2 linked regions of the Mangrovibacterium diazotrophicum genome follow. The protein of the gene in region 1 binds, or shares a complex with, the protein of each later gene. Links are inferred from orthologs where the notes say so. Each region holds a gene or a part of one and is shown on either strand. Other genes may lie near its edges. The genes, in order: dnaB and dnaG.

What was found.
Region 2: the proteins of dnaB (region 1) and dnaG are in contact, whole or in part, in a crystal structure (PDB 2R6A), measured with the Geobacillus stearothermophilus proteins. The link is inferred for Mangrovibacterium diazotrophicum from one-to-one orthologs. Residues at the interface, in WP_033016901.1 of Geobacillus stearothermophilus: Ser13, Glu15, Ala16, Gln18, Glu91, Leu92, Asp94, Ala95, Val96, Pro97, Thr98, Ala99, Ala100, Asn101, Tyr104, Tyr105, Ile108; in WP_049624496.1 of Geobacillus stearothermophilus: Lys456, Leu457, Leu458, Pro459, Ala460, Asn463, Ala464, Leu467, Leu535, Leu536, Ile537, Ala538, Gln544, Glu545, Asp548, Tyr549, His552.

The regions. Positions count from the first base shown.
Region 1 is NZ_RAPN01000001.1:3,938,866-3,951,063, forward strand. Bases 5,916-8,885 are described here. They hold dnaB (replicative DNA helicase), read left to right. Parts: upstream 5,916-6,605; coding sequence 6,606-8,165; downstream 8,166-8,885. Other genes in these bases: BC643_RS15595 (D-alanine--D-alanine ligase), read left to right, coding at 5,916-6,477; BC643_RS15605 (asparagine synthetase B), read left to right, coding at 8,131-8,885. Also shown: tRNA guanosine(34) transglycosylase Tgt, read right to left, coding at 1-433; BC643_RS15565 (glycosyltransferase), read left to right, coding at 576-1,709; BC643_RS15570 (RNA polymerase sigma factor), read left to right, coding at 1,700-2,311; 16S rRNA (guanine(527)-N(7))-methyltransferase RsmG, read left to right, coding at 2,369-3,004; rpmH (50S ribosomal protein L34), read left to right, coding at 3,090-3,248; BC643_RS15585 (PASTA domain-containing protein), read left to right, coding at 3,445-4,257; BC643_RS15590 (RluA family pseudouridine synthase), read left to right, coding at 4,257-5,321; more of BC643_RS15595, read left to right, coding at 5,500-5,915; more of BC643_RS15605, read left to right, coding at 8,886-9,429; BC643_RS15610 (DUF4843 domain-containing protein), read right to left, coding at 9,562-10,392; BC643_RS15615 (RagB/SusD family nutrient uptake outer membrane protein), read right to left, coding at 10,414-11,844; BC643_RS15620 (SusC/RagA family TonB-linked outer membrane protein), read right to left, coding at 11,866-12,198. UniProt on the Escherichia coli protein: The main replicative DNA helicase, it participates in initiation and elongation during chromosome replication. Travels ahead of the DNA replisome, separating dsDNA into templates for DNA synthesis.
Region 2 is NZ_RAPN01000001.1:3,088,532-3,100,752, forward strand. Bases 4,316-7,308 are described here. They hold dnaG (DNA primase), read left to right. Parts: upstream 4,316-4,809; coding sequence 4,810-6,807; downstream 6,808-7,308. Other genes in these bases: BC643_RS12165 (sulfite exporter TauE/SafE family protein), read left to right, coding at 4,316-4,738; BC643_RS12175 (pyridoxamine 5'-phosphate oxidase family protein), read left to right, coding at 6,824-7,308. Outside these bases: BC643_RS12140 (CPBP family intramembrane glutamic endopeptidase), read right to left, coding at 1-539; BC643_RS12145 (DJ-1/PfpI family protein), read right to left, coding at 1,024-1,599; tRNA dihydrouridine synthase DusB, read left to right, coding at 1,746-2,759; BC643_RS12155 (YkvA family protein), read left to right, coding at 2,756-3,139; BC643_RS12160 (YXWGXW repeat-containing protein), read left to right, coding at 3,317-3,652; more of BC643_RS12165, read left to right, coding at 3,986-4,315; more of BC643_RS12175, read left to right, coding at 7,309-7,315; BC643_RS12180 (NAD-dependent epimerase/dehydratase family protein), read left to right, coding at 7,486-8,556; BC643_RS12185 (ROK family protein), read right to left, coding at 8,616-9,596; BC643_RS12190 (pyruvate, water dikinase regulatory protein), read right to left, coding at 9,728-10,621; mgrA (L-glyceraldehyde 3-phosphate reductase), read left to right, coding at 10,730-11,719; BC643_RS12200 (ClpP family protease), read right to left, coding at 11,794-12,221. UniProt on the Escherichia coli protein: RNA polymerase that catalyzes the synthesis of short RNA molecules used as primers for DNA polymerase during DNA replication.

The sequences.
Region 1 (12,198 bases):
AAGCCATCATGATGTCGGCGCCGATCTTACGTTGAATGTCAATAACGCTTTCCGGCGTAAACAAGTGGTACGAACCATCAATGTGCGACTGGAACCGGGCTCCTTCTTCCGTTAGTTTGCGAATATCTCCCAGTGAAAAAACCTGGTAGCCACCGCTGTCTGTCAAAATAGGGCCATCCCAGCCATTGAATTTGTGTAATCCTCCGGCACGTTCGATAATGTCCATGCCCGGACGCAAATAAAGGTGGTAGGTGTTGCCCAGAATAATTTGAGCACCGATGTCTTCTTTGAGATCTTTTTTATGGATTCCTTTCACTGAACCGGCTGTACCCACAGGCATGAATATAGGCGTCTCAATGACTCCGTGGTCCGTTTCAAGTATGCCCGCCCTCGCTTCCGATTGGCTGGCTGTATGTTTCAGTGTAAAATCCATGTTTCTTTTTTTCAGCGAGCAAAGATAGCACATTAATATAAAAGCTGAAGATGTAAAATCTCATTATCCGTTGTTAATTAAATTTAAAAAGAAGCTGATGAAGAATCGCTTCGATTATTAAATTTGTCATCAAATTTCGACCATGACGCAAGAGTTTTTCAATCGTCCGTTTTACGAGTGGGGTGGGTATTTAATCCTGTTGTTGGGCTTTGTGCTGACGTTGGTGATACAACTTGTATTTTACCGCAGGGTAATTGTGGCTAATCGCGCGCCGTCCAAAAGTCGGGCAGAGAGGCCGATTAGCGTACTGTTAAACGTGCGCAATGAGTCGGAACGTCTGGAGCAATTCCTGCTTAAATTATTGGATCAGAATTACTCGAATTTCGAAATCGTTGTCGTTGACGATTTTTCGGCCGATTCAACCTTAATTATTCTGGGAGTGATGGCGAAGAAATACCCGAAAATCAAATTCAGCTCGTTGAACCAGGAGAACCGCTCGTCGGAAAAGATGGCGATGAACCTGGCAATGAAAGCTGCAAAGAACGATTGGGTGCTTTTACTCACGCCGGAAACCAATCTGGATGATCGGGATTACCTGGCGAAAATGAATCAGGAGTTGGACGATGACTCACAAATGCTGGTAAGCTATGTGAATTATAATAGTGGTAAAACCCGCTACAATCGTTTGTGTCGAGTGGAACGAATGGATGCGTTTTGGCGGGCTTCGGCGAACCAACGAGCATCGATCCCACTGTTGTATCAGCAAATCAATGTTCTTTTCAATAAGCGCTTGTATTTTGAAACCGGAGGTTTTAAAGGGAAAATGAATGCCCATTATGCAGGCCTGGAGCTCGTGTTTAATCAGCTCAGTAAACTCAATGTGAAATTCTCTACCGCGATTCAGGCTAGTTTGCGCGAGGATCGCGTGACTGATAAGGACGAATTCCAGGATTTAGTGAAAAAACACATCCGCATATTTAACGATATCAGTTTTTCGAAGAAGTGGCTGGCATGGCTTGAGCGTCTGGCGAAACTATTGTTTCTAACCGGCCTTTTGACGCTCTTGTTTACCGATATTCGCTACTGGTATGTTTTTGTTCCGGTTCCATTTATAGCAATCATAATCCAAGCAGTTTTGATTAAAAGTCTGCTGAAATGCTTGGCAGAAAAGAAAATCTTTTTATCTTCGTTTGTATACGTTTTTGTGCGACCTTTTCTGTATTTTTACTACAGAGCGTCAATCTATTTACAAGTACAACGCAATAAATGGAACTAAACCCGAACCTGTCAGATAAAGCCCAACAAGATTACGCCTTGGTGGAGTCTGCATTGCGCGGAGAGGAAAAAGCCTTCGCGAAACTGCTTGGTAAGTATAAAGATGCCATTTATTACATGTTGCTAAAAATGGTCAACAACAAAAGCGATGCAGAGGATTTGACCATTGAGGCCTTTGGAAAAGCGTTTAAAAACCTCCACCAGTATTCACCGAATTATGCATTTAGCACGTGGTTGTTTAAGATCGCTTCAAACAACTGCATCGATTTTCTCCGAAAGCGCCGCGGGGTGACTATTTCAATTGAAACCACGCAGGAGAGCAACGAAAACGATCCGCCGATAAAATTGAAATCAGTTGACCCCGATCCCGAACAAAAGCTGATACGTATTCAAAAAGCAATCTTACTTCGCCGCATCGTCCACAAACTCAAACCTCGTTATCGTACTTTAGTCGAATTGCGTTATTTCCGCGAATATTCGTACGAAGAAATTGCAAAAGAGCTAAATTTGCCGCTCGGGACCGTTAAAGCGCAGTTGTTCAGAGCTCGGGAAATGCTGTTCAAAATGATTGAGTCGACCGAAATGGACGACCATAAAGAATAAGCGAAATCCTTTGCGGGCCGGTTGCCGCTCCCGATAACCGGAATCAGTTAGTATTTTATGGAACTTATAACGAAATATTTTCCGTCGTTAGACGAAACCCAGCAGAAGCGCTTTGCCATGTTGGGCGATCTTTATTCGGAGTGGAATGAACGAATCAATGTCATTTCACGTAAAGATATCGATCAACTTTATGAGCGGCATGTCCTGCATTCGTTGGGAATTGCCAAGGTGACGGGTTTTGTTCCCGGTACGCGGATTATGGATGTGGGCACAGGTGGTGGTTTTCCAGGAATTCCCTTGGCCATCATGTTCCCCGAAACCGAGTTTTTGTTGGTTGATTCGATTGCTAAGAAGATTACGGTGGTGAACGAAGTTGCGAAAGCACTTGGCTTGACAAATGTGAGGGCAGAGCAGCATCGGGCCGAGAAAGTGAAAGGCCAGTTTGATTTTGTGGTGAGTCGCGCCGTAACTGCTTTCCCAAAATTTGTGTCGCTTGTTCGCACAAAAATCAGCGGAATACAGCGCAACGAATTTGCAAATGGGATTTTATATCTCAAGGGTGGTGACTTCGATGATGAGCTGGAAGCGTTTCAAAATAAGGTCAAAGTGTTCCCGTTGAATAAATATTTTGAAGAGGAATTCTTTGAAACTAAGAAAGTTATTCATCTTGTGTTGAAAAATACAGGAAAATAAGTCGTTATATTTTGGAAGGAAATAAAAAAGATATATTTTTGCAGTCCGAAATTAACAGAGAAAGAAATAATAAAAAGATATACCAATGAAAAGGACATTTCAACCATCTAACAGAAAGCGTAGAAACAAACACGGTTTTCGCGAAAGAATGTCTACTCCGGGCGGCCGCTTGGTCTTAAAAAGTCGTCGTGCCAAAGGTAGAAAGAAACTGACTGTTTCAGACGAACCAAGACACAAACGTTAAGAAATCTTATACGTATTACTGCATAGGAAGGTAAAGAATTACGATTCTTTACCTTTTTGTGTGTTATAACCATTGGTCTTGGATTCGGTCAGGTCTTCAAAGTCGGGGTGATATTTACCTTTCGGCTTTCGATTTTTAAGCTATTTTTGTTTACTGCAAACATCATTCTGATTTTACCATGAGTTTTAAATCATTTTTGACCAGTAGAACATTTTTCATCCAGTTGGCGATCGCAATCGCAATCATTGTTGTTTTATTATTGCTGACAATGTTTGGTATTCGGAAGTATACCAATCACGGCGAATCGCAACCTGTGCCCGATTTGGCAGGACTGAATATTGAACAGGCTGAACAGCTGCTGGCTTCAAAAAATTTGACTTACGAAATATCAGATTCAACCTACCTGGATTCAGCGGAGCCTGGTTCAGTTATCGGGCAAATGCCACAGGCCGGACATAGCGTTAAAGAAGGCCGGACGATATTTTTGAGTATCTGTGCAATTGCGCCGGAGCAGGTTGCGATGCCGAAATTAACCGACATCTCTTTTCGTCAGGCGGTGAACATCATGCAGGCGGAAGGATTAAATGTTGGCGTAATCGACTACGTGCCTTCTGAATTCTCGAACCTGGTTTTGGGACAGCAAATCAATGGCCAGGAAGTTGAGCCGGGTGTGATGGTGAATAAAGGTTCGCGTGTTGACCTGAGAATCGGCAAGTCGAGCAGCGGAGAGAAGACAGTGGTGCCGAATTTGTTCGGAGAAACACTTTCGCAGGCTCGCTCTGAAATTGCCAGTTTGTTCCTGAATGTTGGAGCAATCATTTATGATGAGACGGTTCAAAGTCAGGAAGATAGTCTGAATGCTAAAGTTTGGCAGCAACGGCCGTCAAACAGCCGCTATGACGAAATTGAACTGGGTGCTTCTATCGACGTTTGGTTAACATTGGACGATAGCAAGCTGATCCAGGAAAGTGATATGGAAATGACAAATGATTCAACCGGAGGATTTTAATGCAGGAAGAGTTTGACGATATTTTTGATGATCAGGAAGAAGAAGGCCAGGAGTCGGCGCTTTACGAGCATTTTAATCTGGTTGTTGATTCCGGACAGAAGCAGGTTCGGATTGATAAGTTTATTGTCAACCGGATCGACAATGCTTCCCGAAGCCGGATTCAGACGGCTGCTGATGCCGGAAATATTTTGGTTAACGGCAAATCAGTCAAATCAAATTATAAAGTAAAACCAGGCGACGAGATCAGTATCGTGATGGATTTTCCTCGTCGCGAACTGAAAATCATTGCCGAGGATATTCCGTTGGATGTGGTTTATGAAGATGATCAACTGATCGTCATTAATAAGCCTGCTGGCTTGGTTGTTCATCCGGGGCACGGAAATTACAGCGGTACTTTGGTCAATGCCTTGGCTTGGCGTTACAAGGATCTGCCGATTTTTTCATCGGCCAATGATCCGCGTCCAGGTTTGGTACACCGTATCGACAAGAACACCTCGGGGTTGATGGTTGTGGCAAAAACAGAAGCGGCTAAAACCAAGCTCTCCAAGCAATTCTTCGATAAAACCACGAAACGTCAGTATGTGGCGCTGGTGTGGGGGCGTTTGAAAGAGCCGGAAGGAACCATCGAGGGAAATATTGCCCGCAGTGTGAAAGACCGCCAGGTTTTCACGGTTTACGAAGATGGCGACAGCGGTAAACATGCCGTGACCCATTACAAATTGATTGAAGAACTGGGGTATGTCAGTCTGGTTCAATGTCAGTTGGAGACTGGCCGCACGCATCAGATTCGCGTTCACATGAAATATATCGGCCACCCGCTGTTTAACGACGACACTTACGGAGGCGATAAAGTTCTTTGGGGAACGACGTTCTCGAAATACAAACAGTTTGTTGCCAACTGTTTTAAGATTCTTCCGCGACAGGCACTACATGCGAAAACGCTCGGCTTTGTTCATCCGACGACTGGTGAAGAGATGCTGTTCGAATCAGAATTGGCCCAAGACATGCAAGATGCCATTACCAAATGGCGCGATTACATCGCCAATCGCGAAATCGGCGAATAACGGTTAGATTTACCATTTCTTCATTTACGATTTACGATTCGGGGCTGTTGAGTGTCTTTGCCTTCTCGTGTTGTAGCGCGAGCAAAATAATTAAACTAAATAGTTATATTTTTCGTCATTGGCGGGCGGACAATGCCAATTATTGATGATATTTGAGTTTTCAAAAATTGAACTCAAAATGAAGAAAAATATAGCTGTTGTTTATGGTGGCGACTCTTCGGAGTACATTGTTTCAGTGCAGAGTGGTAAAAACGTCTATTCCTCAATCGATCCGGAAATCTTCAATCCATGGATGGTCGAGATGAAAAACTCTGAATGGTCGGTGATGCTCGAAGGGCAGAAAATTGCCGATGTGGATAAAGGATCGTTTAGTTTTTCCTTCGGTGGGAAAACCGTCAAATTCGATTACGCTTATATTATCATTCACGGAACACCGGGCGAGGACGGCATTTTGCAAGGCTATTTCGACCTGTTGAAAATTCCATATTCAACATGTGGCGTTCACTCTTCTTCACTCACTTTCAATAAATATTTTTGCAGCAACTACCTGCGCAATTTCGATATCCCGATGGCGAAATCGGTTCGCATGATGAAAGGAACTGCGATTGATGCCGAACAGTTGGTTTCAAAATTAAATCTTCCGGTTTTTGTAAAGCCGAATGCAGGCGGTTCCAGTTTTGGAGTTACCAAGGTGAAGACTATCGACGAATTGCAACCGGCCATTGAACGTGCCTGGATTGAAAGCGATGAAGCCTTGGTGGAAGAATTTGTGGAAGGTGCTGAGTTCACTTGTGGATTGGTAAAATTGAAAAACGAAACCTTCATTTTCCCGGTAACCGAAGTACTGCCGAAAAAGGAATTCTTCGATTTTGAAGCAAAATACACAGCTGGGATGACGGATGAAATTACTCCGGCCCGCATTTCGGCGGAACTCACGAATGACATTCAGCAATTGGCGTCGCGTATTTACGACTTGTGCAACTGTAAAGGAATTGTTCGTGTGGATTTCATCCTGCGCGACGGGAAGTTCTATTTCCTGGAAGTAAACACGACACCGGGCATGACCGCAACCAGTTTTATTCCGCAGCAGATTGCTGCAATGGGGCGTGAATTGAAGGAGATGCTGACACTCATTATCTTAGATAGTATCGGTTAAAAATTAACATTGAAAATAGAAAAAGAGGGGCTGATAAGGCTCCTTTTTTTATACCTTTAAAATTCGTTTCGCTAAATTTTTCCGGGCGAAATAGGTATTGACAATCAACCAGTTTACACAATTTTTCGATGGCAGTAGAGCGTAAAAATACAAGAGGGAATAACAATATAAGCGCAACAATTGAGCAAATCAATGCTCAGTACGGCAAGCTTCCGCCGCAGGCAATAGATGTGGAAGAAGCGGTATTGGGTGCTCTGATGTTGGAACGTGATGCCTATGTAAGTGTAGCTGATATTATTGATACGGGCAGTTTTTACAAAGACGAGCACAAAAAGATTTTCGAGGCTATCAAATATCTTTCGACCCACGAAAAACCGGTCGACTTGTTGATGGTGACCCAGGAAATGAAAAACCGCGAGCAGCTGGATGAAGTTGGCGGTCCGCTCTACATTACTCAATTGACGAGTCGTGTGGCCTCGGCTGCGCACATCGAATTTCACGCCCGTATCATTGCGCAGAAATTTATTCAGCGCGAATTGATTCGTGTTTCATCTGAAATCCAAACAAAAGCATACGACGCCAATATCGACGTTGACGATTTGATCGACTTCTCGGAAACCGCCCTGTTTAAGGTGGCTGAGGGGAATATCAAGAAAGAAACCTTGCCGATTAAGCCCATTCTGAAGGAAGCTGCGATCATGATTGAGGAAGCTTCAAAACGGGAGGACGGTTTGAGTGGTACGCCAACTGGTTTTACCGCTTTGGACCGAATGACTTCGGGCTGGCAGAAGACCGACTTGGTGATTATCGCGGCCCGTCCGGCGATGGGTAAAACGGCCTTCGTGTTATCGATGGCCCGGAATATGGCGGTTGATCACCGTGCTCCGGTAGCGATATTCTCTCTGGAGATGGCGTCGGTTCAGTTGGTGAACCGTTTGATTGCGGCCGAAACCGAGTTGGGCTCTGAAAAGATTAAAACCGGTAGGTTGGCGCAGTGGGAGTGGGAAAACTTCAACCGCAAATTGAAAGTGTTGGAAGATGCGCCGATGTTTATCGACGATACGCCCGCTCTTTCAATTTTCGAATTCCGAGCGAAATGCCGCCGTTTGAAAATGCAACACAATATTGGCGTGGTGATTGTCGACTACTTGCAGCTGATGACCGCCGGTGACATGGGGCGCGGTAGCCGTGAACAGGAGGTGAGTATGATTTCCCGTTCGTTGAAGGCGATCGCCAAAGAGCTGGACGTTCCAATCCTGGCACTTTCACAGTTGAGCCGTGCCGTAGAAAGCCGCGAAGGAAAGCGTCCGCAGCTGTCCGACCTTCGTGAATCGGGAGCGATTGAGCAGGATGCCGACTTGGTATGTTTCATCCACCGTCCGGAATATTATGGTATCACCGAAGACGAAAACGGAAACTCGCTGATCGGTGTTGCTGAGATCATTATTGCTAAGCACCGTAACGGTTCAGTTGGTGATGTGCAGCTGGCCTTCAAGAAGGCGCAGGTTAAATTCTGTGACCTCGAGAGCACGATACCGGAAGAAATTGGTGGCGGTAATTTTGGTCAGACGTTCAGCTCGAAAATGAATAGTGATTCGGGTGGTTTCGGCATGCCGGCCAATACCGGTTTCGAGACGGAAAACAGTATGAACTATGGCAAACCCAACGCAGACGACGCGCCGTTCTAACGGGCTCAAAATAGCTTTCCTTTTTTTTCTTTTAAGTTTCACCTTCGTGAAGCAAAGCTCGGCTTTATACCTGTTGATCCCGATGGACGGGCAGCAGCGAAACCAGTTGAAAGCCTATGGCATTGCCTACTGGACCCTGGAGAAAGCCATTGAGGTGAAATGGCTGCTTAACTACCGGGGCGGCAGTTTCCTCATTCAATATGCGCCTGAAATTGAGTCGGAGTGCGTCATTCGGGGAGTGAGTGTCGAGAAGATTGCCGATGCGAAAGCCAACCTCATTCTAACAGAAATTGCCAGTCCTGAAGTTAACCAGGATGCAGTGAGTATGCAGAAGGCACCGAAAATTGCCGTTTATTCGCCAAAGAACAAGCAGCCCTGGGACGACGCCGTTACGATGGTGTTGACCTATGCGGAAATAAAATACGACCTGATTTACGATGACGAAATTCTCGCCGGTAAACTGAAAGACTACGATTGGCTCCACCTGCACCACGAAGATTTTACAGGGCAGTTTGGGAAGTTCTACGCGAACTATCGTAACATGCCCTGGTACCAGGAGGAAGTTAGAACCAATCAAGAGGCTGCTCAGCGAAACGGTTTCCTGAAAGTGTCGGAGATGAAGCGGGTAGTTGCGGAGCAAATTCACAGTTATGTGGATCGCGGTGGCTTCCTGTTTGCCATGTGTGCTGCTACGGATACCTACGATATTGCCATGGCTGCTCACGATGTGGATATTTGCGACGTTATGTTCGACGGTGATCCGGCAGATCCGCAGGCAAACGAAAAGCTGGATTACGGCTCAACCCTCGCCTTCAAAGATTTCAGCCTCGAAATGAATCCCTATATCTACCGCTTTTCGGACATTGATGTGACAACCATCCGGAAGGTACAGCAACCGCAGGATTTCTTCACCTTGTTTGATTTCTCGGCCAAATGGGATCCGGTTCCGACAATGCTGACTCAAAATGACAAGCGCGTTATTCGTGGTTTTATGGGCCAAACCACTGCCTTCAACTCAAAACTGATTAAGGCGAATGTGTTGATTATGGGTGAGAATAAAGCGGCAGGCGAGGCCCGTTACATTCATGGCGAATCCGGCAAAGGTTTCTGGACTTTTTACGGAGGGCACGACCCGGAAGATTATCGCCACCTGGTTGGAGATCCCCCCACTGATTTAAATCTTTATCCCAACTCTCCGGGCTACCGTTTAATCCTGAACAACGTGCTGTTCCCTGCGGCTAAAAAGAAAAAACAGAAAACTTGATTGGACTGAATGTAGAGGGGTTAAGTGTCAATTTAAGATGTTTACTCGCTCGTAATTACTTGATAGAATTAAGTATATAAAGAAATAGAGGCGATGGATCATCCATCGCCTCTATTCTTGTAAATCGAAAAATTATTCAATGGAAATTATTTCAGTGAAATAATCTTGGTCTCCAAAGTATTCGACATATGAGCCAACACCGGCTTGGTTGAAATCATAATACAAATACATAGTGCCGGAACAGGCATTTAGGAATCCGTGTGCCGACAGGTAGTAGGTTGGTTGCGGAGCTCCATCCCACGTTGTGGTGATATACGCTGCTTCTTCAATCGTAAATTCGCCTGATTCTAAATCGACGTCTACAGGTAGCGTCTCCATCGTTACGATTTCTTCTCCCCAGTATCCTGTTAAGAAGGAAACTCCAACTCCGGTAATTTGAAGGTTCCCGTCTCCATCTAAAGAAGTGACAACGTTAGTTGAACCCCAGCCGCCCATTGTTTCTCCGCTATATGTTCCAACGAACTCATTGATATCTAATTCGCAGTGTTTCTGGATTGTCAGTTCAGCTGGATCTCCCGTGAACAGCCCGATTTCGTCAGCGATTTGAAGGCCTATTGTGACTGGGTCTTCACCAAGATTATTATCTACGGCAGTAACGGTAATTGTTCCAACGCTTGAGTTTGCCGGAATTGTTACTGTTGCCGGAATAGAGTAACTTTCAGGGTTCGCGGTTGTCGCATCTTCAACTACTTCAACGCTGAAAGTCCGGTCTGAACCTGTTTTTTGAGTACTGTAAACATGGACAGTAGCTTCGGTTGTACCCTCTTTTTCAACGACTATTGTAGGAATCTGAATTTCAAATGAAATGAAATTCAGATTTTTAGTGAACTCGGGATCATCGGAACAGCTGTTTAGGAATGCCCCAAATGTCAGGAGTACCAATATGTATGTTAGTTTTTTCATAATTTGCTGAATATTTAAGATTTAACGTCCATCGTTTACCGAAGCATCAATGTTCGGGTTGGCATCAATTTCAGTTTGCGGAATTTTCAGGAAGAAACGCTTGTCATTCGGATCAAGTGTTAGCACAACCCGGTGGTTTGCACCTCTGACGATACCACGCTGAAGGCGTTTTGCATCAAACCATTCTACGCCGAGCTCGCCGTACATTTCTTTTCTTCTTTCTAACAGGATCTCTTCCAACAAAGCGGTTCCTGTCGCAGATGATTGAACGGCATAAGGATCGCGGTCAGACTGCAACGTGAAAAGTAAGTCATGTGCTTCTGTCTCCCTACCCTGGTGATACATGGCTTCTGCTTCCATCAAAATCATTTCAGGCGTACGCATAATTGGAATATCTGCGGAGAATGAGAATACAAATTTGCTGGTTACAAATTCCCACCAGTCGCCGGATTCACCACCGTAAATATTGAAGAATAAACTGCGAACGTCGGTGCCGGAGAAGTTAGCAACAAAGTTCTCGTCGATGTAGGTTCCAAAGTAGGCATCAGCAAAGTGGTCGGTGAAAGCGTGCGGGGCAACGTAATAGTAGTTACTTTGATCCGCTTGTTGGTCCATTCCCCACATCCATTCGCTGGCGTTAATGTCGTCGAAACCTGCGCCGTATTCTGATGCATACAGCGCTGCATCAGGATCGCCGCCGTAGGCTGCGTTGGCAGCTGCTTCAACCTGATCCCAATCTTTGTTCATTGCCATCAGAATCCGTGCTTTCAACCCGTACGCGACCGATTTATTAATGTAGGACTTATTGAGCCTGTCTTCAGGTAAATCGGCGATTGCATCGTTGATGTCCTGCACGATCAGGGTGTAAAGTTCTGCCAAGGTACTCATTCCCTTTGCTTCATATTCTACCTGGTCGTAGAGAGGTGGGGCCGGAGCGCTCGGGTCAACAGCGTAAGAAAGTTGGTATTCCAAAGCGAGTTGGAAGTAGAAATATGCTCTCAGTGCTTTTCCGTGGGCAATGTAGATTGCCTTGTCGGCATCAGAGAGAGTACCATTCGTTACTCCCTGAATAAGAGTATTGGCGTGGTTAACGAGGTCGAACAGGAACTGCCAGGTTACCCGTGTACGACGGTAGGTGGGTTCGCGGTTGTCATTCTCGTAATCGAAGTTGTACCATGAGTTCTGAATCAGGTCTTTTCCTTTTACCGCACGAGCAAAATACATGGAGTAAATACCACCGACATCAGTTGTGGCAACATCCGTTGAATATTCGTATTGAGCGCGCATGTTGCGATAGATCCCTGAAAGGTAGGCATCCACACCTTCCGTCGAAGAGTAAATGGCGTCAGAAGTTAAGCTGTCAGTAGGTTTGGGCTCGTCCAAGTACGACTCACAGCCGGAGAAGGCAAATAATACCAAAACTCCCAATAATATTCTATTTATATTTTTCATATTCTTCATTTTCAAAGACGATTATAAATCAATGTTTAGACCAAATGAGATGGTTTTCATTTGGTTCGAACGGTTGTTTGTTGTACCGGCAATGTTCTGCTCCGGGTCGATTCCCTTGTGCGACTGGTAAGTCCAGATGTTGTCAGCCTGCATGTAAACTCTTACGTTCTGAAGGTTTGCTTTGCTGGTCACAGACTTCGGTAGATTATAGCCGATTGTCAATGCTTTCAAACGTACATAATCGTTATCGAACAGGAATCTCGTAGAAACCGCGTTGTAATCGTTGTTTGCCTGGTACAGTTTTGGTACGTCGGTAATGTCGCCTGGTTGTTGCCATCTGTCTTTGATATCGGC
Region 2 (12,221 bases), 850 kb from region 1 along the record:
CCCAGTGCCGGAATCACAGCAATCATAAATAGGTTGAACAGCAAACCTCCGGTGGTTTTTACTTCAATAAATTTCTGAATGGCAACTTCCGCCTGATCTTCCATGCTTCGCATCCACTCTTCTACCCCCGAAAGCCAATCGGGTAAGCTCATCTGCTGATTCAAATAACCAACCACAGATATGAAAGGTGTCACAACCAAAAGTGCAAGAATCGCAATCATCAGTAAAGGCCAATTCATCGGACGGCGCATCGACAAATATTCAGCGAAATCGCCGCAGTAAAGAGCTCCGATAATAAAGGGTGGCAAAACAAACATCCCGATCGACTGCACAACCTGCAAATATTTCAAAACCTCAATATGTTGCGGATTATCCAGGTCGGCCTGCGTCAGCGTATTCAGCATCAAATCAAGCCCAAACAAAGGAATTGCAGCCAGCGTGGCAACAATCATTGTAACGATAACCGATACCAAAACAACAAACAGGGCCATGAAAAACTGGGAAACAGAACCCATTCCCCGAAATGCAGTAAAAGCCATAAGATTGATTTGCGTTTATTCAATTCCCAAATATAGAAAATAGTTGTCAGTGATCAGTGGTTAGTCCCAGTGATCAGTCGAAGTCTCCGGCAACCAACTCAAAACTCATAACTCGTAACTAAAAACTCACTTAAAAAAAAAAAAAACGATGCCCCGGGGTTCAACCCAAAGCATCGCTTCCAAATGATACAGCCACAATTCAAGCTTTTGATTTCGTGGCTTTCTTTTCCTTCTTCTCCAGCCGCTTTTCTTTCAGACTTTTGACTGGCTCTTTTTTTACCGTCTTCTTCGCATCGTGTGCTTTTGTCATAACGTATTCATTTAAAATTTACCCTAAATCAAATACTAAAAAACACTTGTTATTTCGTTGAAAATTACACCAAAAATCGATTCGTTGTTCTCTCCATAAAGCCTGGCGTTAAAATATTTTTTTCTATGCGGATTCGGCAGACCGCGCCGTTGATATTCTGCACTAACGAAATGACTAGATCTGGATCTTTGCGCCCATCAAATCGGCAAAAGCCCGAATAAATTTGGCATGTGCCGGCCACGCCTGCGAAGTCACCAAATTACCCTCAACGTAAACATCACTAACGGCAATATCCTGGTATTCACCACCTGCTAAATTAACTTCCGGACCGACGGCCGGGTAACACGTCAGTTTCCGACCACGAACAACGCCTGCAGCAGTCAGAATCTGAATTCCGTGACAAATGGCCGCCACTGGTTTGTTCAGTTCAAAAAAGTAACGAACCATGCCTAACAATTTATCATTCAATCGTAAATATTCAGGGGCACGCCCTCCTGGAATCACCAGACCATCGTACTGCGCGGCAACCACATCATCAAAATTGTAATTCAAGCTGAAATTGTGTCCCGGTTTCTCCGAGTAGGTCTGATCGCCTTCAAAATCGTGAATGGCGGTTTTAACCGTTTGTCCCTTCTTCTTCCCCGGGCAAACAGCATGCACTTCATAACCCAGCATTTCCAACATTTGGAACGGTACCATGGTTTCGTAATCTTCGGTAAAATCGCCTGTTAAAAATAAAATCTTCTTCATTGGTTTTCTGTTTAAGGTTGACAGCTTTAACTACGTGACAGCTTCTGTTAAGTGACGAAAAAGCGAGAAAACTTTTCATTATTTCGACAGGCTATTCACCAATGCCATAAACTGTTATCTTTGCAGCCAAATAAAGTGAGGTAAACGTGAAGATTGGATCGATTGAATTGGAAGGAACGCCGCTGTTTCTGGCGCCGATGGAGGATGTGACGTATAAGTCGTTCCGGCATATTTGCAAGCAAAATGGTGTGGACGTGCTGTACACCGAGTTTGTTTCGTCGGAAGCGCTGATACGCGATGTGGAGAAAACCCGCCTGAAAATGGAACTCGAAGATGACGACCGCCCCATCGCCATCCAGATTTACGGTTACGATATTGAATCGATGGCCAATGCCGCCCGCATTGCCGAAGAACTGCAACCCGATTTCATCGACATCAACTTTGGCTGTCCCATGAAGAAGATCGTGAAGAAAGGTGCTTGCTCGGCCCTGCTTCAGGATTTGCCCAAGATGCAGCAAATGGCTGCCGAGGTTGTGAAGAGCGTGTCGCTTCCGGTGACCGCCAAGACCCGCCTGGGCTGGGACGAAAACAACAAGGTGATACTGGAAGCAGCGGAACGCCTTCAAGACATCGGCATTTCGGCACTGGCGATCCACGGACGCACCCGCAGCCAGCTTTACACCGGCGATGCAGACTGGACAATGATTGGTGAGGTGAAGAACAGCCCCAAAATTAAAATCCCGATTATCGGCAACGGCGACATCAACGGGCCTGAGAAAGCGGCCGAATTACTGAAGCAAACCGGTGTTGATGGATTGATGATAGGACGTGGTGCGATTGGTCGCCCCTGGATCTTCAACGAGATCAAACACTACCTGAAAACAGGCGAATTTCTGCAGCCACCAACAGTTGCAGAAATCATTGCTCAAATCAAAGACCAACTGCGCGTAACAGCAGATTGGAAAGGCAACGAGACCACCGCTATTTTGATGATGCGCCGCCATTTTGCGCGCTACTTCCCGGGCATCGACAACTTCCGCGATCACCGGATTAAAATGCTGCAAGCCACTCAAATTGAAGATCTCGACAAAATAATGCAGGATATTGTTGAACTCTACGGCGACTTGCGGGTTGATTATACAAATGTCAGCCTAAAATGACGGACTTAGGGTACAAAAAATATTTCACCGATATTTCCTTCAAGGACAAAATTCAAAATGTGGCGAAGCAAGCCGGCGCCAAGGTGGTTTATGCAGCCCTTCTCCTATACTTTTTGATGAAAGATCCGTTGGTACCGATGAAGGCCAAACTGACCATCACCGCCGCACTGGGCTACTTTATTCTCCCAACCGATGCCATCCCCGATCTGGCGCCTCTGGTGGGATTCAGCGACGATTTAGGCGTGCTGATTTTTGCCCTCAACCAAATCAGCGAATACATCACCCCGGAGACTAAAATCAAAGCTCTTCAACAGCTGCAGCGCTTATTCAAAAATCTCAAAAAAGAAGAGATACACGAACTGGAACAAAAGGTCTACTAGACGCCGATTTCACATTCACCGGGTTACATCCATCAAACACCCATTTCCAAAACGCGGGAACACTTTCCGGCTATCAGCCTGTTTGCAAATCATTTACATTTATTAGCTTTAACTAACAAAGCAAAATTTATCGTGGCATCGTTTTTGGAAGTTACCAAACAGATCAATCCTTCATCCATGAAAAAAATCACATTGATCGCGTTCTTCTCCATGCTGGGGATGCTTTTAAGCATCCAAAACAGCTCGGCGCAAGTGGTTGTTGAAACAAAACCTACTCCGCCGGAGCAATACATGATCCCACCACCGAAACCGGGTATGGGTTATGTGCTGATTCCCGGCCACTGGGTTTGGTCGCGCCAAAACAAAATGTACGTTTGGGTGGTACCCGGATGGGTCCCTCAAAAGGAAGACCAGGTTTGGCGACCGGGCTACTGGAAAGAAGTTCCCCGGGGATGGAAATGGGTTCCCGGACATTGGGAAAGGATAGATAAAAAGAAATGGTTCACCAGGTGATTCGCAAGCCTGGCACCCGATAAAATTGATTGATTGTCTACTGAAATATTGAAAGAGAAACCTATAGGTTAAAATATTTCCAAATTGATCAATGCTTGTTTGTTTCAAATGTTTAATTGATGGAGAAGGCCGGACGTGTTCGGTCTTCTTTTTTTGTAAGTCGTTGAGGCGAAGACGCAGAGTCGCAAGCCGATTACTTCTTTTTGAGCTGGACGTCAATCACAGCCAATGCCCATCTGCAACTCTCACCCTTACAACGTCCCTCCCAGACTTTCTACTGCGTTCCCAAAATCAGCTATGTTTTTTACCTTTACGCGATCCAAAACAAGCAGTATGGAACAACATTTCCTCGGTCTCAACCTCATTCAGTGGCTACTCATGGGCCTTTGCGCCATTCTCGTTGGCATGTCGAAAGTGGGAGTGCCCGGTGTGTCGATGATCGTTGTACCTGTTCTGGCAATCATCTTCGGAGGGAAACAATCCACCGGCGTGCTACTTCCAATCCTGATGATGGCCGACCTGTTTGGCGTACTTTATTACCGCCGCCACGCGCAGTGGTCGTACCTGTGGAAAATCATTCCCTGGGCTTTTGTAGGCATCGGTCTTGCCCTTTGGGTTGGCGAAGTCGTCAATGATGAGCAATTTAAAAACATCATCGCTGTTTTGGTTTTCATCTGCATTGGCCTCATGCTTTGGCGCGACCGAAAAAAAGGGCAACAATTTATGCCCGACCAATGGTGGTTTGCCGCCGGAATGGGGATATTCGGAGGTTTCGGAACCATGATGGGAAATGTCGCCGGTCCAATTTTCGCCATCTACCTGCTGGCAATGCACCTACCTAAAAACAGCTTCATCGGTACATCAGCCTGGTTCTTCTTGATCGTCAACTACAGCAAGTTTCCGCTGCACATTTTTATTTGGAAAACCATCTGCTGGGAGTCACTCACCCTCGACCTCATCACCCTGCCGGCCATCGGACTTGGCGCCTTTCTCGGGATCAAACTGGTAAAAGTTGTATCGGATAAAACCTACCGTGCCGCTGTCATCATCATTACAGCACTTTCCGCATTTTTGCTACTGGTGTAACCGATATTTTCGAGCTCGTGCATGCAATTGCCGCCTAAAAGACTTTCATTTTTTGCTACTTTTGTGGATCGATGATTGATCAAGCAACCATAGACCGGATTATTGACGCCGCCGAGATTTCGGAGGTTGTCGGCGAGTTTGTCACCCTCAAAAGACGCGGCGTGAACATGCTCGGAAACTGCCCTTTTCACAATGAAAAAACACCATCCTTTACCGTATCGCCGGCGAAGGGGATTTTCAAGTGTTTTGGTTGCGGCAAAGGTGGAAACTCGGTCAACTTCATCATGGAGCACGAGTCTCTTTCGTACCCGGAGGCGCTGAAATGGCTCGCCAAGAAATACAACATCGACGTTAAGGAGGAAGAGGAAACGCCCGAACAGCTCAAGCAAAAGGACGATCGCGAAAGTATGATGATTGTCTCGGGTTGGGCTCAGAAATATTTCACCCGCTACCTGAACGAAGAAACGGAAGGCCGCAGCGTTGGCATGAGCTATCTGCGCGAACGTGGCATCCGCGACGAAATAATCAAAAAGTTCGAGTTGGGCTTTTGCCCCGACGGAAAAGATGTGTTCACCCAGCAAGCCCAAAAACAGGGCTACAAAATGGAGTACCTGGAACGAACCGGCCTCACCATCAAACGCGACGATTGGGTGCGCGACCGTTTCGCCGGGCGCGTCATGTTCCCGATTCACAACGTAGCCGGCCGCGTGATTGCTTTTGGTGGCCGAACGCTGAAAGCCGATAAAAATACAGCCAAATACCTTAACTCGCCTGAGTCGGAAATTTACCACAAAAGCCGCGTGCTTTACGGTATTTACCAAGCGAAGCGCGATATCACCCGACTGGATAAATGTTACCTGGTTGAAGGTTACACCGATGTGCTTTCGATGCACCAGGCAGGCATCGAAAACGTTGTGGCCTCGTCGGGAACAGCGCTCACACACGACCAGATTCGTCTGATCAAGCGCTTTACGCCCAATATCACTATCATTTACGATGGTGACGCTGCCGGTATCAAAGCATCCCTGCGCGGTATCGATTTGGTATTGGAAGAAGGTGTGAACGTAAAAGTGCTTCTGCTGCCCGACGGAGAAGACCCGGATTCATTCTCCCGTTCCATGAGCTCGAGCCAGCTGACCGCTTACATCGAACAAAATGAGACCGACTTCATTCGTTTCAAAACAAACCTGTTGATGAAAGGAGTGGCCAACGATCCGATTGAGAAGGCCCGTCTAGTCAACGATATTGTCCGCACCATTGCCATTGTTCCCGACGCCATTACCCGCTCAATCTATATTCAGGATTGCAGCCGACTGATGGATGTTCAGGAAGAGGTTTTGTATGCGCAGGTTCGCAAGATTATTCAAAAGCAAACCGAAGATTTGCAAAAGAAGAACTTCCGCGACCGCAACTACCAACAAAAAGAACAACAGGAACCGGGTCCGGACTTCTTTTTCGACGAACCAGCGTCTGCTTCTGCAAAATCGGTAGCGCCCCCTCCCAAACAGCAGTACACCTGCGAAATTGAAGAGAGGGAAATTATTCGCATCATGTTGAAATATTTCAACGAAGAAGTATTCGAGGAAGAAGATGAGAACGGTGAAGTTTTCACCTTCAGCGTTGGACAGTTTGTGTTGGAGGAGCTCGAAAACGACGGACTTCGATCGGATAATGAACTGATCAACCGCATTCTCGACCTGTTTGCCGACAACCTGGAAAACCCCGAGTTCAACCCGACTTCGTTTTTCATTCGCAGCGCCGATCCGCAAGTCAGTCAACTCGCTACCGACTTGTTGGCTGAGAAGTACATCGAAAGCAAACGCTGGAAAAAGGGTGGCGCTTTTGTGGAAGAAGAACACGAGATTTTGGACCTTTTGGTTCCGAAAATTGTGCAGGAATACAAACTCAGCAAAGTTCGTCACCTGCTTCGCGACCTCGAAAACCAGATCCAGCAAGCCGGCAAAGGCGAGAATTGGGAACACCTTATGGAATTACAAAACCAATATATCAACCTGAAAAAAGTTGCCAAACACCTGAGCGAACAACTGGGCAACCGCACCATTCTTTAACCTTAACCCCCAAACGATGAGAACGCTTTTTATTGAAAACCGAGAAGAGATTGATGCTGTCATCCGAGCGTGCAAGACCTGCTACGTAGCGATGAGCGACGAAGGAATGCCTTATGTATTACCGCTGAACTTCGGCTACGATGGCGAAACGGTGATCCTCCATTCTGCCCAACACGGCCGCATGTGGGAAACAGTTAAAAAGAACCCGAAAATCTGCATTAACTGGACATTGGGTGAAGACCTGGCCTGGCAGGATGTCCGCGTGGGATGCAGTTACCGCGTAAAATCGAAATCTGTTCTGGTTGAAGGTACGATTGAATTTATTGACGACTTCGACGAGAAAGTGGCGTGCCTCGAAAAAACCATGTGCCAATACAGCGACCGTGAATTCAAGTTCAGCAAGCCATCGGTAGAGAATGTCGGCATTATGAAAGTCCACATCGACAAGATTGTTGCCAAAGAGTTCGGTGCCAAAGCGGTTACTCCCTGGAACCAGAATAAGGAATAATTCCCCTTCATATCCGAAACTTCCGGCTATCGTGTTGAAATCTGAGGAAGATCATTATTTTTGTCTGTGTACCTAATCAATTCAGCATATTCAATGATTCCCCGGAAAATTCAAACAAGCTTCCATCCAAATCCATCCCTGGTCACTTCAGTACAGAAAGGAGGACAGCGATGATTTTTGTCACCGGAGGAACAGGGCTTGTTGGATCGCATCTGCTTTTCAATTTGCTGCGATCAGGCAAACAGGTTCGGGCGCTCAAACGCTCCAGCAGCAACCTGAAGCTTGCGTTGATGACCTTCTCCTACTATTCGGATCAAGCTGAAGAACTCTTTCAGAAAATCGATTGGGTTGAAGGCGATATTCTGGATTACCACAGCATGGAGGAACTTTTGGCAGGCGTAACAGATGTTTATCATTGCGCTGCCATGGTGTCGTTTCACCCGAACGATCACGACAGTATGCTCAATAATAATGTGAAAGGTACGGCTAATCTCATCGATGCCGCCATTTTCAACAAGGTTAAGCGCTTTTGTCACGTTAGCTCTATTGCAGCACTTGGCCATACGCAGGACGGTACAGAGATCGACGAAGAGACCTATTGGATTCCATCCAAGCAAAAATCGGCCTACAGCTTGAGTAAGTTTTTCTCTGAAATGGAAGTATGGCGTGGCATCGAAGAAGGCATGGATGCCGTCATTGTGAATCCGTCCATCATCCTAGGCCCTGGAAATTGGGACATCGGCAGCCCTAAACTTTTCCAATCCATCTGGAAGGGCCTGGGCTATTACACCAAAGGAGAAAATGGCTTTGTGGATGTTCGCGATGTGGCCGAGGTGATGACTCAACTTATGCAACCGGAAACATTCAGTCAGCATAAAAATCAACGCTTTATTTTGAATGCCGGCAACATGGGGTACCAGGAATTCTTCAACAAAATTGCTGACGCTTTGCAACGCCCGCGCCCGAAAACATTTGCTTCCGACATGATACTGCAAGTAGCCTGGAGAGCCGCCCGAATGGCAAGCTTCTTCTCTGGCAAGAGACCAGTAATCACAAAAGAGGCTGTTTCCGGAAGTAACCGAATAAACCATTACAACGGAAGTAAAATTCAGCGTAGCATTGCCTTCGAATACCGAGGCCTCGATCATACAATACAGGACATTGCACGCCTGTTCCTGAAGGATGTGGAGCTCCTCACTCCCCCAATCAAAAAGAAAAAGCGTTCAACCTCGCAATCCTAAAAAGAAAAAAGGGAGCTTCAAGCGAAACTCCCTCAGATATTTTGATTAATTCTATCGGCTTATTTTTCCATTTCCTTCCAAACCAAAGCGCTCGCTCCAACAATGGCAGCGTCACCCGGATTCAGCTGAGAAGGCAGGATTTTAATTTTGCCCTTAAAGATTGGCAGCAAGTGTGCTTCCATACTTTCTTTTGTAGGCTTAAAAATGTAGTCGCCTGCGGCGGTAGGTCCGCCAAACAGGAAGACTGCTTCAGGACTCAAGTGGTGAACTGTATCAGCTAATCCCTGACCTAACCATTTACCGGTTTGCTCAAACACTTCCAAGGCAACTTTATCACCTTTTACAGCTGCGTCATAAATCATTTTCGAGCTCAACTCTTTAAACGATTTATCAGCCAGCATGCTGTCGGTAGCATTATCGCGAACCATAATTTCGAATGCAGTACGTCGCATGCCCGGAGCCGAACAATACGCTTCCAGGTGACCTTTGGCACCACAACCGCATGAGCGTCCTCCCGGAATCAGTGTGGTGTGACCACACTCGCCGGCAAAACCATCAGCACCGTAAACCAAGTCACCATTCACAACAAGACCGCTACCAACACCCGTACCTAAAGTGTACATCACAAAGTTTTTCATATCCTTTGCGCCACCATAGATCATCTCGCCGATAGCTGCAGCGTTAGCGTCGTTTGTCAGAGCAACGTATTCCATATCCGGAAATTTCTCTTTCAACAACGAAACGAAGTGAACGATTCCACGGAATGAAAGGTTTGGAGCATACTCAATGGTACCATTATAGTAGTTTCCGTTTGGTGCTCCCACACCAATTCCCAAAACTACAATCTCGGAGTTTACCAGTTGAACTGATTTTATAAGAGCCTTGATGGCATTTGATAAATCGGTGATATATTGAGCGATATCGCCGTGAGAAGGAGTGTCAATATTGTCTTTTGCTAAGACATTTCCTAAAGCGTCTACAATTCCGATGGCTGTATTTGTTCCTCCGACATCTACGCCTACGGTTGCTTTTCTGTTCATATAAACAATGATTTAGTGGTTTAAAATTTGCTTGTAAAGATAACAAAATGAGAAAAGCAAAGAAGCACTGGAATGTCTTGTTTACACATTCTAATCAATTTAAATGAATTCAAAACAAAGTCATCCCGGTGTTACTCCGAGCTGTTCTCCTCGTTGACATCATTTCCATGAAAAGGCGAAGAGTGCACCTTTCGCCCGCCAAAGTCGAAGCGGGCACTCATGTAGCCAATAATTTCATTGGCTGACGACTCCACCGGTTTGTTGGTGACCGGGATAACTGTAAATTTCCCTTTCAGGAAAACCAGGTTGGCAAACCGAATTTCTTCGTTCACCAGATGCTCGTCCACATAGCTGGTATTATCCGTATTTTTGAAGTTTCGCAAGCGTTTCATCCGGTGCGACACTAATTGATTTTTCCCGATTTGCAATCCAAACACCCTCCCCGGATCGATTTGAAAAAGCTCATCTGGAGGCTGGATTCCGGGTACCAATGGCACATTCGCAACCTTCCACCCATACAACGCCAAATAAACGCTGAGCGGCGTTTTCCCGGAACGCGACAATCCACACAAAACAATCTCCGCCTCGCTAAGTCGCTGTGGACTCAATCCGTCATCATGATCCAGCGTAAACTCGATCGCATCAATGCGTTCAAAATACTGTTGTTTCAGCTCACGAAATAAACCCGGAGATTGCAAGGATGGTATTTCAAGCTTGTCGTCCAGATACTCAGCCAATGGCCCCATAAAATCGATTTGAGGGACACCATGTTCAGCAGCCAAAGCAATGAGCCTGCGACGCAAGTTATGTTGCACCATCGTATGCGTAATCAGGCCTCCGTCTTTCTTGGCCTTCAGTATCGTATCCAGAACCTGGCTTTCTTCAATCACGTGCGGTACCAAAACCACCGGCACATTGTTATTGGGATATTGAATGAGCATTGACTGGACCATATTATTACCGGCCAGTCCCTTTCCGCCCGAAACAACATAAATAGGTGAGGGTCGATTTGAATTATCTTTCATAAGTTGGTTTTGCTTTTATGCTAAAATACATACTTCTATCCACTTTCCCTTTTTGTTATTGAACATGAACATCTATCTTTGATTTGATAACAACAAAACCTTTAAAACATGAGCTATCTTGCAAATCCCGCCCGCTACGAAACCATGCCTTATAAGCGTTGCGGACGCTCCGGGATAAAGCTTTCAGCCTTTTCGTTGGGACTTTGGCACAACTTCGGAGGAGTGGATGTCTTTGAAAACGGCCGGGCAATGATCCACCGGGCATTTGACCTGGGAATTACCCATTTCGACCTGGCCAACAACTACGGTCCACCTCCCGGTTCAGCAGAAGAAAACTTCGGTAAAATACTGAAGCAGGACCTCATGGCTTACCGCGATGAACTCATCATCTCGACCAAAGCAGGCTACCTGATGTGGCCCGGCCCTTACGGAGACTGGGGAAGCCGCAAGTACATTCTCTCGAGCCTGGATCAAAGCCTCAAGCGAATGGGTCTAGAGTATGTCGACATTTTTTACCATCACCGACCTGATCCGGAAACTCCGTTGGAAGAAAGCATGATGGCACTGGATCACGCCGTTCGACAAGGCAAAGCGCTTTACGCAGGTATTTCGAACTACCCCGCAGAGAAAGCCAAAGAAGCTGCGAAAATACTTCGGGAGCTCGGTACTCCCTGCCTGATCCATCAACCCAAATACAGCATGTTTGAACGCTGGGTTGAAGGTGGTTTACTGGATGTTTTGGAAGAAGAAGGAATCGGCTGTATTCCATTCTCACCACTGGCGCAGGGCTTGCTTACCGATAAGTATCTGAACGGCATTCCCGAAGGTTCCAGAGCGTCAAAATCATGGGGATTTTTGAAACCTCACATGGTGGAACCCGCTCTGATTAAAGTAAAAAAATTGAATGAACTGGCTGTTCAACGGGGACAAACGCTGGCACAAATGGCCCTCGCCTGGTTGCTAAAAGATCCACGGGTGACATCGGTGCTCATCGGCGCCAGCTCGGTAAAACAGCTCGAAGACAATGTATCGACGATCAACAAACTGGCATTTTCGGCGGAAGAACTTGCGTTGATCGAGGAAATTCTAAAAGACTAGTCTCTTTAAAACAAGCATAAAGAAATCCGGCTTTCTAGCCGGATTTTTTATTTTGGGAGAATATCGTTTCTCAGTTAAATTTCAGTTTTTACACCGTCAACAATACCGTATTCCAACGATTCGTCAGCCGACATCCAGTAGTCGCGGTTAAAATCTTTCATAATGCGTTCGATTGATTGGCCACAGTTTTCAGCCAAAATCTTCGCACCCAGGTTCTTTGTTTTGATGATTTCCTGCATTTGGATCTCGATGTCAGAAGCCTGACCACCTGCGCCACCACTTGGCTGGTGAATCATTACGCGAGCGTGAGGCATCACAAAGCGACGTCCCTTTTCGCCGGCAGACAACAGGATAGATCCCATCGAAGCAGCCAAACCGGTACAGATCGTCGATACCGGACTGCTGATACTTTTCATCGTATCGTAAATGGCAAAACCCGATGTTACGTATCCGCCCGGGCTGTTAATAATCAACTGAATTTCTTTTCCGGGCTCTTCCATTT